DNA from 2 places in the Oikeobacillus pervagus genome. Region 2 is predicted to be linked to the other one. Evidence: riboswitches for the same ligand, from Rfam matches in the RefSeq annotation. Region 2 holds a riboswitch; the other holds the start of a gene.
The links. Region 2 has a riboswitch for cobalamin ahead of J2S13_RS08985 (GNAT family N-acetyltransferase). Riboswitches for the same ligand answer to the same signal wherever they lie in the genome.
Positions count from the first base shown of each region.

Region 1: another riboswitch for cobalamin. It lies ahead of J2S13_RS01830 (FecCD family ABC transporter permease); the one in region 2 lies ahead of J2S13_RS08985 (GNAT family N-acetyltransferase).

Region 1 covers NZ_JAUSUC010000003.1:16,368-22,245, reverse strand. The annotation lists gene J2S13_RS01835 (heme ABC transporter ATP-binding protein) at 66-839, opposite strand; gene J2S13_RS01830 (FecCD family ABC transporter permease) at 854-1,858, opposite strand; cobalamin riboswitch at 2,028-2,213, opposite strand; gene J2S13_RS01825 (vWA domain-containing protein) at 2,293-3,645, opposite strand; gene J2S13_RS01820 (hypothetical protein) at 4,108-4,305, shown strand; gene J2S13_RS01815 (homocysteine S-methyltransferase family protein) at 4,474-4,767, opposite strand; gene J2S13_RS01810 (DUF2325 domain-containing protein) at 4,843-5,136, opposite strand; gene J2S13_RS01805 (exodeoxyribonuclease III) at 5,285-5,878, opposite strand, start outside.
Region 2 covers NZ_JAUSUC010000019.1:45,569-58,069, reverse strand. The annotation lists gene noc (nucleoid occlusion protein) at 1-172, shown strand, start outside; gene J2S13_RS09025 (ParA family protein) at 439-1,200, shown strand; gene J2S13_RS09020 (ParB/RepB/Spo0J family partition protein) at 1,193-2,044, shown strand; gene J2S13_RS09015 (DUF554 domain-containing protein) at 2,285-2,992, shown strand; gene yyaC (spore protease YyaC) at 3,182-3,796, opposite strand; gene J2S13_RS09005 (mechanosensitive ion channel family protein) at 3,987-4,886, shown strand; gene J2S13_RS09000 (DUF951 domain-containing protein) at 4,902-5,102, shown strand; gene ychF (redox-regulated ATPase YchF) at 5,390-6,490, shown strand; gene J2S13_RS08990 (hypothetical protein) at 6,582-6,770, opposite strand; gene J2S13_RS08985 (GNAT family N-acetyltransferase) at 6,785-7,354, opposite strand; cobalamin riboswitch at 7,523-7,710, opposite strand; gene J2S13_RS08980 (TIGR04104 family putative zinc finger protein) at 8,217-8,516, shown strand; gene J2S13_RS08975 (phosphatase PAP2 family protein) at 8,618-9,139, shown strand; gene rpsF (30S ribosomal protein S6) at 9,285-9,572, shown strand; gene ssb (single-stranded DNA-binding protein) at 9,697-10,203, shown strand; gene rpsR (30S ribosomal protein S18) at 10,243-10,482, shown strand; gene J2S13_RS08955 (methyl-accepting chemotaxis protein) at 10,855-12,501, shown strand, end outside.

The DNA.
Region 1 (5,878 bases), on a different contig from region 2:
ATTCATTCGATCCTTTCTTAACGATCATTCCATTAGATATTTGAAACTTGTTGAAAATTCCGACTTTAGGCATCCTCTTCTGCATGATAGAAAAGATGGATTTTCTTTGTCACGGGATGAGTTCCGATTTCAACATGTACATTGAACACTTCTTTTAACAGCTCCTTTGTTAGGACTTGTTTTGGGGTTCCAGAGGCTACAATCTCACCTTGGTTGAGTACATATAATCGGTCACAATAACATGCCGCAAGATTTAAGTCATGTAAAGCTGCCACACAGGTGACTTGTAATTCTCTAATTAATTCCAATACCTGTAACTGATGGTGAATATCTAAATGGTTGGTTGGCTCGTCCAAAATCATAACCTTCGCTCCTTGAGCAATTGCCCTAGCAATCATCACGCGCTGCTTTTCGCCCCCTGATAATTGGGTAAACCGTTTATCGATATATTCGCTCATATTCACCTGGCTCAAAGCATTCCGAACGATGTGCTCATCCTCGACCGTATCGGGTTGAAGAAATTTCTTATGTGGAGTACGCCCCATCAGAATGATTTCAAAAACATTAAAATCAAAGGCAACACTGGACTCCTGACTCACAACGGAAAGCTGTTTGGCGATTTCTTTCGTGTTTATATCCGTAATGGACCGTCCGTCAAGTTGTATCACCCCTCCATCAGGTTTTAATACACGATACATATTTTTTAAAAGCGTCGATTTTCCACTTCCATTTGGGCCAATGATTCCCACCAATTCCCCATGATGAATAGTTAAAGACACTTGATTGATTATTTTTTTATCAAAAATAGTATAACTTACGTCTTCTACCGAAATTTCCATCCATTATGACCTCCTTAAAAAGAATATGAATTTCTACGTAAAAGCCATATAAAGAAAGGTCCTCCACATACTGCTGTAATAATTCCAATCGGCATCTCTTCAGGAGCAATGATAATTCTTGCACAAATATCTGCCAGTAATAAAAAGCTGGCACCTGCTAAAGCACTGAGTGGCAATACTCTTCGATGATCAGATCCGACTAATAAACGAACAATATGAGGGATGACTAATCCGATAAATCCAATCGCACCACTTACGGCAACGAGTACCCCTGTTAATAGTGAGGTGATGACAATCAGTTTTTTCCGAAAAGAGGTTAAATTTACTCCTAATGTAACCGCTGTCTCATCCCCCATAAGAAGAAGATTCAAAGAGCGGAATTGACTCCAAAGATATAAAAAAGCAATCGTCACAATCAAAGCTGGGATGAATAAATATTCCCAACGGGCTCCTGCGAGACTTCCCATCATCCAAAACATCACATCACGAATTCCTTCTGCTCGAGGTGACGAGATGACAATAAAATTCGTAATAGCTGACAGTATCATCGAAATCGCAACACCGGCGAGCAATAGTCGGACGGTCGATATTCTTCCATTAATTTGTGAAAAAAAGAAAACAAATATGGTAGATAAAAGTGCCCCTAAAAAGGCCGCAAACGATATCGCATATTGACCTAAAAATGAAAATACACCTAAGACAATCACCAATGTTGCTCCTACAGAAGCACCTGATGATACCCCTAATATGTATGGATCAGCCAATGAATTTCTAACAACTGCCTGCACCGCAGTACCGATGATTCCAAGTCCTGCCCCGACAATCACACCTAGAATCACTCTCGGAAAGCGTATGTCCCAAATTATCGTTGCCTCTGTCGATTGGATACTTTCATGGAAGAATGGGAGTTTAGAAAAAACTACTTTCCAAACAGTAAAAGGATGGATGGAAACCGGACCTACCATCACACCGATCGTCATCAATAATAATAATAGAACGATAGATAGGATGATAAACATATAGAAATGTCTAGGTTGTTTTTGAATCTCCAGAAAAATCTCTCCTTTTTAAACTATTTTTCTAAACAAAAAAACACCCATCAGTAAGTAGATGAGTGTAGAACGAGAACTTCATTATGAGAATTTGAACGTTTCCACGTCCTATCTTTTCACCTCCCGAAAAAGATAGTACTATATTGTCTTCAAGGCAAGTCTCCTGACTCATGCATCATCCTAGTTTAAGCCCTTCCCATATCATTTGAGATATAGTGGATATGCTTATTTCGTCTGCATTAACAGTTGCGGGAACAGTTCTGGATTTCCACCAGATTCCTTATCAAGTCCAAAAAAGGACACCTTGAATCCCCTATCATATTAAGTTAACATATTGAGTATATCGATAGTTTTATCATATTGCAATGATGAATAAAGAAAATACCTTATAGATCTACCTTTTACTTGTTTCTACGAATTTCCTCACGTTCTTTATATCCTTTGTCACGTACTTCTTCACGTAATTCGTACCCACGATTTCTAAGTTCTTCGCGGTATTTATATCCTGAATCTCGTGCATACTCACGTACGGTATATCCCCTTTTACGAATGAACTCACGAATTTCATAATGAACAGTACTATCTAAGTCTAAATTTTGTTTCAAATCGTTTGTGAATGCAAGTAATTCATTTTGTTCTTCTGTAGCAAGATTGACCATTTCATTTTGCTTTGTATATAACTCATTCACTCTTGTATTTTGTGAATCATAATATTTATTCACATTTTCAGTTTGCCATGAATGCCATTCATTCAACAGTTCACTCTTTTTTTTATTAAAATAATCTGCAAAAGCCTGTTTTGAATTTACATCCACATACTCGCCTTTTCCAGCATCTGCTACGAGTTTTAATGCTTTTTGCCCGGCATGATCAACGTCAAACCCGATGATGTTAATCACGGCTTTAATATCTGATTGGTTGAGTTCCTTTGCAGCTTGGACTGGGTCACCACCACATGTTTCAATCCCATCACTCACAATATAAATAATATTTTCGACATTTTCCCCTATTTGATTATGTAAATCTTCTTTTGCAGCCGAAATAGATGCTGCTAGTGGAGTCCATCCAGCAGGTTTAAATGTATCAAGTGCTTTAGAAAAAGTTTCCTGATCATATGTCGATAAGGGGTAAACCACTTCTGTACTAGAGCAAGAAGCGGCTTTATCCTCCTCTTTTCCAGTACCTTTATGTCCATAAACACGAAGAGAGACATGAACATTTTCCGGAAGATCAGTAACAAATTGCAGCACCGCATCTTTAGCAAGCTTCATTTTTTGTTCACCTGAAATCTCAGCAGCCATACTTCCACTAGCATCAAATAAAATTTGTACATTGATTTTTTTAGCTTTAGGATCTGTTTGGAGGTCTACTTTTTCGTCTGGAGTCTCACTAATCTCTTCAAAAGAAGTGTCAAAATTATTGAAAAATTGGGCATAATCACGATAGTCTTCAGCTGCTAAAGCCAAAAGCCTCCCATAATATTCTTCAGCTTTTTTTCCTTTAGGAAATGTTGTAATGGCTTTTTTTATTTTTTCCTCCTTCTTTGAAGCCCCCCTATACTTACCTGGCTCTGTTTTCAGCATATCTTCAATATTTAGGCTAGTATATTTTTCATAATCCAATTCTTGCTTTTCAACTTCCTGTTTGTCTGTCACCTTATTTTCTTTTGCTGGCTGCTTTGTTGTTTCATTAGAACAACCTACGATGATCAACATTACTAAAATTAAGGAAAATGCTTTTCTTATTATCCCCATCGATTCTCCCCATCCTTTCACAGTCAACTAATTATCAAATTAACGATAAATGATTCAGTTGTCTATAGGGTGAAAGCTTTGTTTCTTGGTTTTAAATGGCGAATAACTAGTAAAATATTACTATATACGAAGTCGATAGTGATTGATTATAACCAGATAAAGATTATTTATATTGGTGAATAATGTTGTAGCACAACTCCTGAATTTATTCGTAAACCTAGCGTCAAACATAAGAAATGGGTGAATATCGCGTCTCTGCTGACTTTTTTCTATTTTGTAAGGGAAAATCTATTAATAACCTTAAATTCATTTGATATATTGACAGAATGTTAAGATCGTTTAAATATCTTAGAGCCTACGTTAAGGGTTTGTAAAAAATGGAAAAGACTCCTTGTATGGACGCAAAAATATAGTATGATAACTATGTACTTTTTTTACGCAACATATAAGGAGGCGTTGGAGATGAAAAGTTTAAAGCAAAAGTTATTGGTAATGTGTACAGCTTTCATGCTAGTAGGGGTCGCCGCTGGTTGTAACAAAGAGGATACGGAAAAAGAAGAAGACCAACAAGTAGAGGATCAAACAGAAAATGAAAACACAGAAAACGAAGATACAGAAAATGAAGATACAGAATCTGAAGGCACAGAAGAGGAACAATAAAATATATTCTAGGGAAACATGGGGATGATCCTTGTGTTTCCTTTATTTTTTCTTTAAGAAACTAGTTTAATGTTATCAACAATGGGATTTTGCAAGCATGTCTCTGAAACAAATAAAGGGCAAATATGCGCCCAAACGAACACTTGTTTTCTTGTTTTTATAATGGGGCTACGGCATATTTTGCAATTTGCACTCCTTTTCATTCTGTTCACTGATTTCAGATTCTTTTCCATAGTAAGTTTGTAAAAGTAGATTAGCAGTAAATGTATTCGTTGTGATGACATCGGCCCCCGCATGCAAATAGCGGGTATGAATTTCTTCTACGATTTCAGGGTTTGATATATTCAATGATGGGGCTGAAAAAGGCTTTTTATAAGGGAGATCTAAACTCTTCCATAATTCAGTCCCCATCGCCCCATCTATGATGACGATTTCTTTCGAAAGTGTATTGGTAAAAATCATGGGATCCACACCTCTTTCGCTGTCATATTGGTTCTATTGAAGCAAACGTTAGGATCCGTTTGTGAAAAATATCCCTCATGAGCAAGCTGTCATCTTATTCTTTTCATTGGCTTTTTCAATCGTTAATTTAATCGAACTCCAGGATCTTTTCGAAAATAAAGCGGGGATTTCTTTATCACGGGCTTGCTCTTTTATTGCCTTTGCTAAATTATGGTTGATAAAATCCGTTAAGATTAACACCGCATCGGTATGTTTTCCAATCGTTTTTTCTGTCATTTTTGTCTTTCTACCACTAATATGAGAAACATTATGTATGCCGATCTCTCTTAACCTTGTTGTAATTGTTTCTACACGGTCTCCGCCAACTATTAATAAAGATGTATCATATGCTCCTCCTAATTTTTAATTGAAATTCATTCTCATTTATATAATAATACAAATGAGAATGAATTTCAATATCAAATTTTCAAAAATAAAAACCGAGGAAATTCCTCGGCTCTTCCATCGATATAATTGGTTATTCTTCTATTTCCAAGACGACTGGACAATGATCACTTCCTAATACTTCCGAATGAATAGCTGCTGCCTTCAAACGGTCTTTCATTCGTTTTGAAACAAGAAAATAATCAATCCGCCACCCAATATTTCGTTCTCTTACTTTATTCATATAGGACCACCAGGAGTAGGCCCCTTCTCTTTCTGGGTAAAAATAGCGAAATGTATCAATAAATCCCGCATCTAATAGGTTTGACATTTTTCCCCTTTCTTCGTCTGTAAAACCTGAGTTCCCCCGATTCGTTCGAGAATTCTTTAAGTCGATTTCTTGATGAGCAACGTTTAGATCTCCACAATAAATTACTGGTTTCTTTGCATCCAATTCGACTAAATACCGATGGACTCTCTCCTCCCATGTGAGTCGATAAGGGAGTCTTGCCAAATCTCTCTGAGAATTCGGAGTATATACATTTACTAGAAAAAAGGTATCAAACTCTAAGGTAATGCCCCTTCCTTCTGGTTCTGATTCTCCTGAAGCAAACCCGTATGAAATCGCTAATGGTCGTTTCTTCGTAAATACGGCTGTACCGGAGTACCCTTTTTTCTCGGCATAATT
Region 2 (12,501 bases):
GAAAAAACCGAAACCCCGCAGAAAGGCATTTAGTAAAGATATGCGTATTGCAGTCAATACGATTCGGCAATCGCTATCAATGGTTTCTGACAGTGGAATTAAGTTAGATTCTGAAGAAGAAGACCTCGAGGAATATTATCAATTCACCATTCGCATTCCAAAGAAGAAATAGGAATAATATAAGAAAGTGAGAAGCATAGAATCAGGAATGTTTCTCACTTTTTTGTGGAAAAATAGCGAAAAAAATGATTTAAGGGAAAGTCTATCAAAATAGCAGTCATAAGGAGTCATTTCGACCTATTCATTTCGACTAAAAGTTAGTACTTCAATCCGAAAATGATATTTTTACAACTTCAAAGATAACGAGTTCAATAATATTTGGTAAAATAGAATACATCATCACTAATTTACTTGGACATTAAAGGTAGGTGAAAACTATTGGGGAAAGTCATTTCCATTGCTAATCAAAAAGGTGGGGTAGGAAAAACGACTACGTCTGTTAATTTAGGTGCTTGTTTAGCATACATAGGAAAAAAAGTCTTGCTTGTGGACATTGATCCACAGGGAAATGCGACGAGTGGTGTGGGAGTTGATAAAGGAGACATCCAACAATGTATTTATGATGTTCTGATTGATGACACGAGTATTGAAGAAGTGACACTTGCGACAAAAGTGGAGAATCTCTATGTCATTCCTGCAACGATCTCACTTGCTGGTGCTGAAATTGAACTTGTACCAACTATTTCAAGAGAAGTGAGATTAAAGAGAGCATTAGAAGTAATCAAGCATCAATATGATTTTGTCATCATTGATTGCCCACCTTCATTAGGATTGCTTACGATAAATGCATTAACTGCCTCTGATACCGTCATTATCCCTGTTCAATGTGAGTACTATGCATTAGAAGGACTTAGTCAATTATTAAATACAGTTCGACTTGTCCAAAAACATTTGAATCATGATTTAATGATTGATGGGGTGTTATTAACTATGCTGGATGCCCGAACAAATCTTGGAATTCAAGTGATAGAAGAAGTGAAGAAATATTTTCAAGACAAAGTGTACCGCACGATCATTCCCCGAAATGTTCGTTTAAGTGAAGCGCCTAGCCATGGTGAACCTATTATTATATATGACCCCAAATCAAGAGGGGCTGACGTATATTTAGATTTTGCGAAGGAGGTGGTCGTAAATGGCTAGAGGACTTGGAAAGGGAATCGATGCACTTTTTCCGAATATGAAAACAGGTAAAAAGGAAGAGGTCGTTCAAGAAGTTGCAATTAACCAATTACGTCCCAATCCTTATCAGCCTCGTAAAGTGTTCCAAAAAGAAGCGATTGATGAACTGAAAGAATCTATTTTGCAACATGGAATCCTCCAACCACTTATTGTGAGAGAAAGTATTAAAGGGTTTGAAATAGTGGTTGGTGAAAGAAGATACCGTGCTGCTAAAAAGGCGAACCTAGAAAAAGTTCCAGTTGTGGTCCGAGAATTATCAGATCAACAAATGATGGAAATGGCCATTCTAGAAAACCTTCAACGTGAAGATTTAACCCCAATTGAAGAAGCAACGGCCTACCAAATGCTAATAGAAAGACTGGATCTAACACAAGAGCAATTAGCAAAAAGATTAGGAAAAAGCCGTCCACATATTGCCAACCATATTCGATTATTATCCTTACCGGCGGAAATTCAGCAACATATATCCGATGGAATTATTTCCATGGGGCATGGTAGAGCATTATTAGGGTTAAGAAAAAAAGAACATTTATCATCATTGGTGAAAAAAGTCGTAAAGGAACATATCAATGTACGTCAACTTGAAACATTGATTCAACAGTTGAATGAAAATGTTCCACGTGAAACAAAAGTTGCAAAGGAAGAAAAGAATCTTTTTCTTGAGGAACAAGAAAATGTTTTAAGAGAAACATTGGGAACAACGGTTACAATTAAACAACTAAAAGGGAAAGAAAAAGGGAAAATTGAGATTGAATTTTTTAATCAAGAAGACTTGCAGCGAATTCTTGATTTACTTGATCGATAACGTTCATTGTAAACAAGTCATTAGGAAAGTGATTTTTTGATTCTCTCCTCTTCTCTTAAGAAGAAGTGAAACAAGGGTACATGGTAAACAAAAGTTAGTCGGAATCTCTTCGGCCGTCTTTTGTTTCTTTTTTTTGAATTGAGTAGGAGTTTATGTTTCATAATCGAAATATCATCTAGTTCATGTTATTTTAGTAGTATTCTAAAAGTTCAGAAATCTAGTAAAAGGGAATGAATACAGATGGTACTGACTGGGGCGATTGTAAATGGGGCCACGATTATGTTAGGGGCAGCGATAGGGAAATTCCTTAACCGGATCCCTGAGGCTATGAAAGGCACGGTGATGCAAGCAATTGGATTAGCTGTGATTGTATTAGGTTTACAAATGGGGTTTAAAAGTGAGAATTTTTTAATTGTCATCATTAGCATGGTCGTTGGAGCGGCTATAGGCGAGTTCATGGCTTTAGAAGAACGATTAAATCAAATGGGAAGGTGGCTAGAAAATAAAATTGGATCTAAAGAAAAGGGGAATGCTAGCATTTCGGAAGGTTTTGTGACAGCTACGTTAATTTTTGTCATTGGCGCAATGGGCGTGATTGGAGCATTGGACAGTGGAATTCGGGGGAATCATGATGTTCTATTGACAAAGTCTATCATAGATGGGGTTACAGCATTGATTTTAACGACAACATTTGGGATTGGCGTGCTTTTCTCAGCTATTCCTGTCTTTCTTTATGAGGGGATCATCGCTATCTTTGCCACACAGATTAATCGTTTGATCCCTCAAAATTTAATGGATCAATTTATTTTAGAAATGACTTCTGTTGGGGGGATTATGATTTTTGCCATTGGCTTGAATGTATTAGGTCTAACCAAAATTCGCGTTGCAAATTTATTACCGAGTATACTCATCGTTGCAGTCATAGTCGGATGTCTTCATGCTTTTTGATAAGTTGATGATAAAGCAAAAAAATCCGAGTGCAAAAGCAATCAGATTTTATTCCGCATGATGAATGGCAAGGGCCTTCAATTAGATAGTGGTATTTGTTTCCTAGACCGTTCAACCAACACTAAGATAAGGTTTCGCATTTATCCCGCCTTAACGGGCAGTAAAACCCCCACTGAATGAAGTTTCACTTTATAGTGTCCTCTCTTCATCTGTTACAAGTGGATGTAATTCTAATCTTCGTTGATATTTACGAGAGACTTCTACTATGCTTTTTGAAATGATTTTTGCCATCTTCATGACAAGATTTAATCGTGTGTTTTGTAGAACAAAAAATTCCATAAAACCACTGACATTGACAATTCCAGTAATATGGGCCTCACCAACAGGCGGAAGTTCTTTTTGGACACCGGCTCCTGGTTTGACAGGTCCATTCGCAATTTGAATGATTCCGACGCTTTTTAATTTTCCTAAGCAGGCATCCACCCCTATAATAAAAGGATTCACATGTTCCTTATGGATGGAATCGAGCTTTTCCTGCAAATTTACTGCATGGACGGGATCATCCAAAGTGCCATAGATGTGAAAATGAGAAAGCTCGCTTTCGGCAAGAAAAGTTCCTGTGAGTGGACCTAAGGAGTCACCTGTTGACCGATCTGTTCCGATGCAAACGAAAATGATTGGGCGTCCAGCAGATGCTGGGAGAAGTGATAATATTTCATGGGAAATCTTTTTCGTTGCAATATGGTCTGTATATTCAACTCTCATTGGTTCAGGTTTTCGGTCAAAGATCCCTTTAAGCTTCATTAGATCCACTCCTTTTCAATCATAGTAATAGTATACGGATATGAAGAAATTTCTATACATAAAAATGGAATAATTGTTTTAGTAATATGGAAATAAATTGAATTGAAAAAGTTTAGTACTACAAAAGTCAAATGAAAATTGATAAAATATACATGCTCTCAGTGATGAGGAAAAGGGAGAGAAAATAATCATGAACGTATATGAAAAAATGGTTGATAAACTATGGGAAAAGTTCTCAAGTGAAGATACATGGATAGCGATAGGGGAAGGATCATTAAGAATAATAATTACCTTACTGTTAGCTGGAATTGTTGTAAGGATTGGAAGGATTATCCTTCGTAACTTTTTCAGACTCCGGTCTAAATCTCCTTTAACCGTGTCTGAAAGAAGGGAAAATACATTACTGAAATTGCTAGAGAATATTATCTCCTATGTAGTTTATTTTATGGCGATTATCAATATTTTAGAAATACTAACTTTTAACATTAAAGGGTTGCTTGCTGGTGCAGGAGTTGTTGGATTAGCTATTGGTTTTGGAGCTCAAAACTTAGTGCGCGATGTGATTACAGGATTTTTTATTATTTTTGAAGATCAATTCTCGGTTGGGGACTATGTAAGAATTGGGCAATTTGAAGGGACCGTTGAGGAAATTGGGTTGAGAACGACGAAAATTAAAGGAATCAATGGTGAGTTAAATGTATTGCCTAATGGAGGTATTACTGAGGTAACGAACTTTTCTATTCATAATAGCATTGCGATCATCGATGTGAGTATTGCTTATGAATCGGATATTCAAAAAGCTGAAAAAGTAATAGAAGAATTATTGCAAGTTTTGCCGGGCAAATATGAAGAAATCGTTGCCCCTCCACAACTTTTAGGAATACAGAATCTTGCTGCATCTGATATTGTATTAAGAATTACAGCCGAAACTCTACCGACAAACCATTGGTATATTGCCCGAATGATTCGTAAAGAAATCAAATTATGTCTAGACCAGAATGGAATCGAAATCCCATACCCACGACTTGTTACGTACTCAAGGAAAGAACAACAGGAAAAACCTGTGGAAGTAAAACACGGAGGCGAATAAGGGAGGAGAAAGGAAATGGAGCAAAAAAACTTTCAATTACATGATATTGTCGAGATGAAAAAACCCCATCCTTGTGGGGTGAATCGTTGGAAGGTAATCCGTATCGGAATGGATATTCGAATAAAATGTGAAGGTTGTCAGCATAGTGTGATGCTTCCCCGCAAAGATTTTGTTAAGAAAATGAAGAAAGTACTTGAAACAGCGACTGAAGAATAAAGAGATGGTCCTTAAGGTTCATTATACTTTGCCTTAAGGATCAGTCCTCTTTCTTTTTTTCGCCCTTTTCCCAAAGATATTCTTTTGGGAACGCTAGAATCCCTTGTCTTTTTTCCACCATATATCTATAATTGTGAAAGGTTTATATTCAATTTTTCTGAATAAAAGATAAGTATCTTTGCTTGAATGATGCCTTTCCTGTTTTGTGAAAGTCTAAGTCTTTCCAGAATTTTAAAGGATGGTTTGTGTGTATAGACAATTATTTATGAATAGAGGAGTGACGAAGTATGGCGTTAACAGCCGGAATTGTTGGCTTACCGAACGTAGGAAAATCAACATTATTTAATGCCATTACAAAAGCGGGGGCAGAATCTGCCAACTATCCCTTTTGTACCATTGATCCTAATGTTGGGATTGTAGAAGTACCAGACGAACGGTTAAATAAATTAACAGAGTTAGTACAACCAAAGAAAACGGTTCCGACCGCTTTTGAATTTACAGATATCGCTGGAATTGTAAAAGGGGCTAGTAAAGGGGAAGGCTTAGGGAACAAATTTTTATCTCATATTCGCCAAGTGGATGCGATCTGTCATGTCGTCCGCTGCTTTGCGGATGAAAATATCACCCATGTTTCAGGAAAGGTAGACCCTATTTCTGATATCGAAACGATTAACTTAGAATTAATACTGGCCGATTTAGAAACAGTGGATAAAAGAGTTGGCCGTGTAGAAAAAATGGCGAAACAAAAAGATAAAGATGCGATGATCGAACATGAAATCCTTGTGAAATTAAAGGAGGCATTTGAATCAGAATTGCCAGCTCGAACTGTCGAATTCACAGAAGAGCAAATGAAAGTTGTGAAAGGGTTACATCTACTTACAATTAAGCCAGTACTTTATGTGGCAAACGTTGGAGAGGACGATGTTGTCGATCCTTCAGAAAATCCTTATGTACAACAAGTTCGCGAATTTGCCGATAAGGACCATGCTGAAGTCATCGTCGTTTGTGCTAAAATTGAATCTGAAATTGCTGAATTAGATGACGAAGAAAAGGCAATGTTTTTACAAGAATTAGGAATTGAAGAATCTGGACTTGACCAATTAATTCGTGCAACATACAGCTTACTTGGGCTAGCTACATACTTTACTGCAGGTGTTCAAGAAGTACGTGCTTGGACATTCCGAAAAGGGATGAAAGCACCAGAATGTGCGGGAATTATTCATACCGATTTTGAACGTGGATTTATTCGTGCCGAGACTGTTTCCTATGAGGATTTATTAAATGCAGGTTCAATGGGAGCGGCTAGAGAAGCAGGAAAGGTCCGACTTGAGGGGAAAGAATATTTTGTTCAGGACGGGGATGTTATCCATTTCCGTTTTAATGTGTAAAAGAATAAGAAAAACGGAGTGTTGAGAAATACAACGCTCCGTTTTTCTATTCCGTTTTTACATCGTTCAAAATATAAAGGAAACCTTCGAATTATCGGCCCAATATAACCGTTTGTAATGCTTTATCTAAATAGAGTTGCTGCTCTTTTTTGTTTTCTTCAAGTTCGGAGATAGCTGCTTTTAACTCCATATATTTTTCTATGACCTTTTCCTTGGAAGAATAAATGACGAAAACAGCACCTAGACTATTAATATAATGATTGATCTTCTTTTCTTGCATGATTCTCTCTCCTTTTACTTATTATATTTTGCTAGACGGATAAATTGCGAAACTTGTTCGCTTGTTATAGCCTTTCCTATTCTTGCCATGAGAAAATTGACTTCAGAAGCCTTAATATCAGGGTCATTTGTTTTGTATTCTACAAATCGAGCAGACTCAAGCACCTTTCTTAACATATTTCTGTACAAATAAGGATCGCCATTGGTGAGTTTTAAATCCCAATGCCAGCAATATTCTAGAGAAATAATAATATAATGTTCCAACTCCTGTTGGGTGAAGATAGAATGCAATAATTTTTTGGCAATGCTTCGGTTTCGAAAAGTGGGAGCCACTTCAATGACCCCTAGTACTTTCAGAAAATCTAATTTAATCCATCTCTCCTCTTCCTCTGGTGAAAGTATGATTGTATAACCAATGATTTGCGAATCCACGATAGCTAAAGCCATAAATGCCTGTTCCGTCTCCATTACTTGTGTTAATGTTTGCTGTTGATGATGTGCTTCTCGAAATCTATTTAAATCTGGATGGAAATGGTTATATTTTAAGTGTCGGAATACTTCCTCTGGATCAGAAACAATCTTCACTTCCCCCACCCCTTCTCTTTTATGAGAAATTGAACGATAAAAAAAGAGCATTCGGACCAAGGGCCGAATGCTCAGAATAGTTTCTTTCAAACATCATCGTATAGAAAAAAGAATAGACTTCTTCTATATGAATTCTTCACAGACACCTCCCTATTACCCGTAGGAATTATTGCGCTTATTAAACAGGCAGGTCTCCTGACTTAACTTCATCGTTTCCAGCGTCTTCCCATTTCATTTTGAAACAGTGACAAATAGCAGGTCGCTCAGAATTACAGTGGCGGGAACCGTGTCGGATTTACACCGAACTTCCCTTTTAAGCTATAGTAAAATATAGCACCTGTTTAAAAAAGGAATATTCACTTGTTGTTTAGAAAACTTTAAAATATAGAACTGTGGATCACCCTTTAAAAATGTTGACCACGGCAAGCCTCAAGCGCCTGTCGTCTAGCGAATTTTTCCGTTTACTCCCTCTGATAAGTCAACATCAGCTCAAGAAGGACCTTGCTCTCGTTTCTTTTATTTCAGTCGAAACTTGAGAAATCCGTACGGCGATGATCGAGGCGCTTCCGCTTTTGTACATCTAGCTCCAGCGCCTATCGTCTAGCGAATGTCTCCGTTTTCTCCCTACGATAAGTCAACATCGGCTCGTGGACTTCCTCGCCGTGTTTCCTTTATCTCAGTCGAAATCTGCAACATTCGTACGCCGATAACCAAGGCGCTTCCGCTTTAGTTAAGTATAATTCAGTCTTCCTTTTGTGTCTATTTTTATTTTCTGAATTTTTAATTTAAATTCCTTTATGTTTCTGTTTTGTGAAACCTTTTAGTTTATTGAATCGTATTCTCTAAAAAGGGGGAAATGGTTATGCCTATTTGCCAAAATTGTCAAAGTAAATGGAAGTGGAAAGAAACTCTTTTGAAATCATTTTCTTTTTCCTATGGATGGACGTGTCCTTACTGTCAGCATATACAATACGTGTCAGCTAAATCGAGAAAAAAAGCGTCGGTTTTTACGACTTTGCCCATTCTTCTTTGGTTTCCATTGACCATCTTTCATGTCCCTATTTCAGTTATTCTAGTGATAGAGTTGATCGCCTATGTGATGGTTCTTTTGTTAGTACCAAGATTGTACCAATTACGGAATAAAGAAGAACCACTTTGGTGAAAATAATCAAGAGAATTACAGAAAATTTACAAAATCCTTCGTATAAACTAATAATGATCTTTTACACTAAAAGAAAATGAAGTTTAGAGGGGGTTTTTCAAGTGGAAAGGGCAAAATCATGGTTTATCAAACAAGATCAAGCCTATTTTTACTTTCTTAATCGCCGCTCGAAATTATGCGTGTCTTTTTTTAAACATATTACCCATCTTGGGGGAGCGATGTTTACAATTGGATTGCAACTTATATTATTAATGTCAAGTAATCAAACATTGAGAAAGGTTGCATTGCTTGCTTTAGTATCGTTAGTTGTCAGTCATGTAGTAGCTGTTTTAATTAAAAAGACTTTTCAAAGAATCCGTCCGTATTTAGCCTTGCCTAATGCAATGGTACATGGTCATTTATTCAAGGACTACTCTTTTCCATCCGGCCACACGACAGCTGTTTTTTCCATAGTTATTTCTTATCTTGTTGTCTATCCATCCCTTTTACCTTACTTACTGCCAGCTGCCCTTCTTGTAGCCGTTTCTAGAATTGTGTTAGGTGTTCACTATCCCTCAGATGTTCTTGTTGGCGCATTATTAGGAACATTTACAGCGATTACTTTTTCTACCTTTATGTTTTAAGTCTATTGAAATCTATTTTTGGGGATGACTCATTGCTTTTAAGATACCATTATGGTATAATTTCTTCCTGTGAGTAATGAAAACATTGCTCCTTGCTCTTTTTAAAAGGAAAGAGCCGTATAGTCCATAAGGAGGTGAAAGAAAGATGAAAAAGTACGAATTAATGTACATCATCCGCCCAAATGTAGATGAAGATACTAAAAAAGCAGTTGTTGAGCGTTTTGATAATGTCTTAACTTCTAACGGTGCGGAACTCATCGATTCTAAAGACTGGGGTAAACGTCGTCTTGCATACGAAATTAACGATTTCCGTGAAGGCTTCTATCAATTAGTTCATGTTCAATCTAAACCAGAAGCTGTTCAAGAATTCGATCGTTTAGCAAAGATTAGTGACGATATTATCCGCCACATTGTCGTTAAAGAAGAAGAATAATTCATTTGAAATGTTTAGTAAAATAGCTTCTACTTTTTGAAAAGTAGTCGTTCAATCATACAAACAAATTCTTCGATTAATGTTTCACGTGGAACGTTAATTAAGAAGGAAGGGGTTGATTCTGATGATGAACCGAGTTGTTTTAGTCGGTCGTTTAACAAAAGACCCTGAACTTCGTTACACACCGAATGGCATTGCTGTTGCTTCTTTTACTCTTGCTTGTAATCGTAATTATACGAATCAACAAGGTGAGAGAGAAGCGGATTTCATTAATTGTGTTGTTTGGCGCAGACCTGCGGAAAACGTTGCAAACTTTTTGAAAAAAGGCAGCCTTGCTGGTGTCGATGGCCGCATTCAAACGCGGAATTACGAAGGACAAGATGGTAGACGTGTATACGTTACAGAGGTCTTGGCTGAAAGTGTACAGTTTTTAGAACCACGTAATGCTTCGGCAGGAAATAGCCGACGCGATGACAGTGGGATGTTTGGCGGTAGCCAAAGACATCAAGACAATCCTTTTAGTCAGAATCAACAAGATCGAAACAATAATGGTTTCACACGTATAGATGAAGATCCATTTGCAAATGACGGTCAACAGATCGATATTTCAGATGATGATCTCCCATTTTGATGATAAGTTTTAAATAACAAGTAAAGGAGGGAATTGAACATGGCAGGTGGACGCAGAGGTGGACGTAAACGTCGGAAAGTGTGTTATTTCACATCTAACCACATCACTCATATTGATTATAAAGATGTAGACTTACTTAAAAAGTTTATTTCTGAACGCGGAAAAATTCTTCCACGTCGTGTAACAGGAACAAGCGCTAAATACCAACGTCGTTTGACTTTAGCAATCAAACGCGCTCGTACAATGGCTCTTCTTCCATATGTTGCAGAAGAAAAATAATATAAAAAAGACAGTGGGGATCTTTGCCTTGCTGTCTTTCTTTCGTTTTCCTAGAAAATTATAAAATTTAGAACTGTGGATATCCTCCTTTGAAAGGGGTTGTCCACGTCTAGCGGATTTCTCCGTTTTCTCCCTCCGATAAGTCCACATCAGCTCGTGAAAGGCCACGCTTTCGTTTCCTTTATCTCAGTCAAAGACTACAAAATACGTACGCCGATGGACAGGCGCTTCCGCTTTTGTTCTTTTCGAGTCCTTTTGTGTGCTTACCCACTTCCCTCACTCCAACTTTAATAAAATCTTTACATTGCGATAACCTAATCTATACATCTTAAGTCTTATACTAAAAGTAGTATATATAAGGTTGTGATGTTCTTGAGATCAATCAAATTCAAACTAATTATTCCTATAACTATTTTGTTAATGGTTTCATTTGGAATCATTATTTTTTTTACGAATTGGAAAATGGAAAAAATAATGGAAACGGATGTAATGGAACAAATAGATGGAATTGTTAAAGAAGCGAACCATTCCACTCAAGTGTTTTTAGAAAAGCACGAAACTAGTCTACTTATGTTATCTGAGAGTGATGAATTAATTCAATTTGCACGAGGGGTTCAGGATAAGGTCGATCATGAGGAATTAAGTTTACTTGATCGAAGTGTTCAAAAAAGCTTTAATCGTTATACGAAGCATTATAAAGATGTTGCGTCTGTCTACTTTGTTTCCCCTACTAATAGATTAAAAGCTGCTCCTGTTTCTCAGTTTCCTTCTGATTATCATTTCACTGAGCAAAAATGGTATAAGGAAGCAAAGAAACAATCGAAAACGGCTGTTTGGAGTGAACCATACATTCATAAAGCAACGAAGACCTCCGTCATTACCATTTCAAAAGCTGTGTATAGCGGGGAGCAATTTCTAGGAGTGATCGCGGCCGATATTAATTTAACTAGTTTAACGAACTGGATGAATGATTTGAATATCGGGTATCATGGATTTCCGATATTAATCTCGAAAACAGGAGTGGCAATTGTTCATGATGAGAAACAAGGAAAAAATATAAAAAATCTCCCATACATTATGGAACTATTTCAACACTCTAATAAATCCGGAATCATTCAATTTGACCAATATAATGAAAGCAATAAACTTGTTTTTGACACAGTGAAAAATACGAATTGGAAGGTTGGGGCTATTTATCACCAAAAAGAATTACAAAAGGTTTCGCAATCGATTCAAGATTTCTTGTTAGTTGTGGCTTTAACGGTACTACTCCTTATCATCATAGCGATCATTTTGTTATCCGCTAAAATTACAAAACCTTTAGGAAAATTAACAGAATCAATTCAAATGGTGACAAAGGGCCATTTAAATATTCAAGTAGACATTCACAGCAAAGATGAAGTTGGTCAATTGGCCCATCATTTTAATTACATGATGACAAATATGAAAAATATTATAAAAGTGATGAATATAACGGCTAAAAATGTACGTGAATCGGTTGGAAGGTTACAAGAAATAGTGGAGATGACAAAGGATTCGACAGAACAGACAGCAGCAGCCGTTCAAAGTATTTCGGAGGGAGCGACTGATTCCGCCCAAATGTCGGACAAGGCAGACCAGCAATTTCATGATTTAGGAAATAGGATCAATCATATTTCAGTTAAAACCGATCAAATGTCTTCTTTATTACAAAAGGCCGATCAAACTAGTGATAAAGGATTTCAACAAATGTCTCTATTAAAAAAATCAAATGAGAACTCAAGCGAAGTAGTGGATCATATGCAAGAGGTGATGATTCATCTAAACGATAAAGTAGAAACGATTGAAGTCGTTGTGCAAACGATTACCCAAATCGCGTCTCAAACAAATTTATTAGCACTAAATGCTAGTATAGAGGCAGCTCGTGCTGGTGAACACGGAAAAGGGTTCGCTGTTGTAGCCGATGAAGTTCGAAAACTTGCTGAACAATCTAGTGAAGCAACGAAAAAAATTACGACTATTATTCAAAATATCCAAATG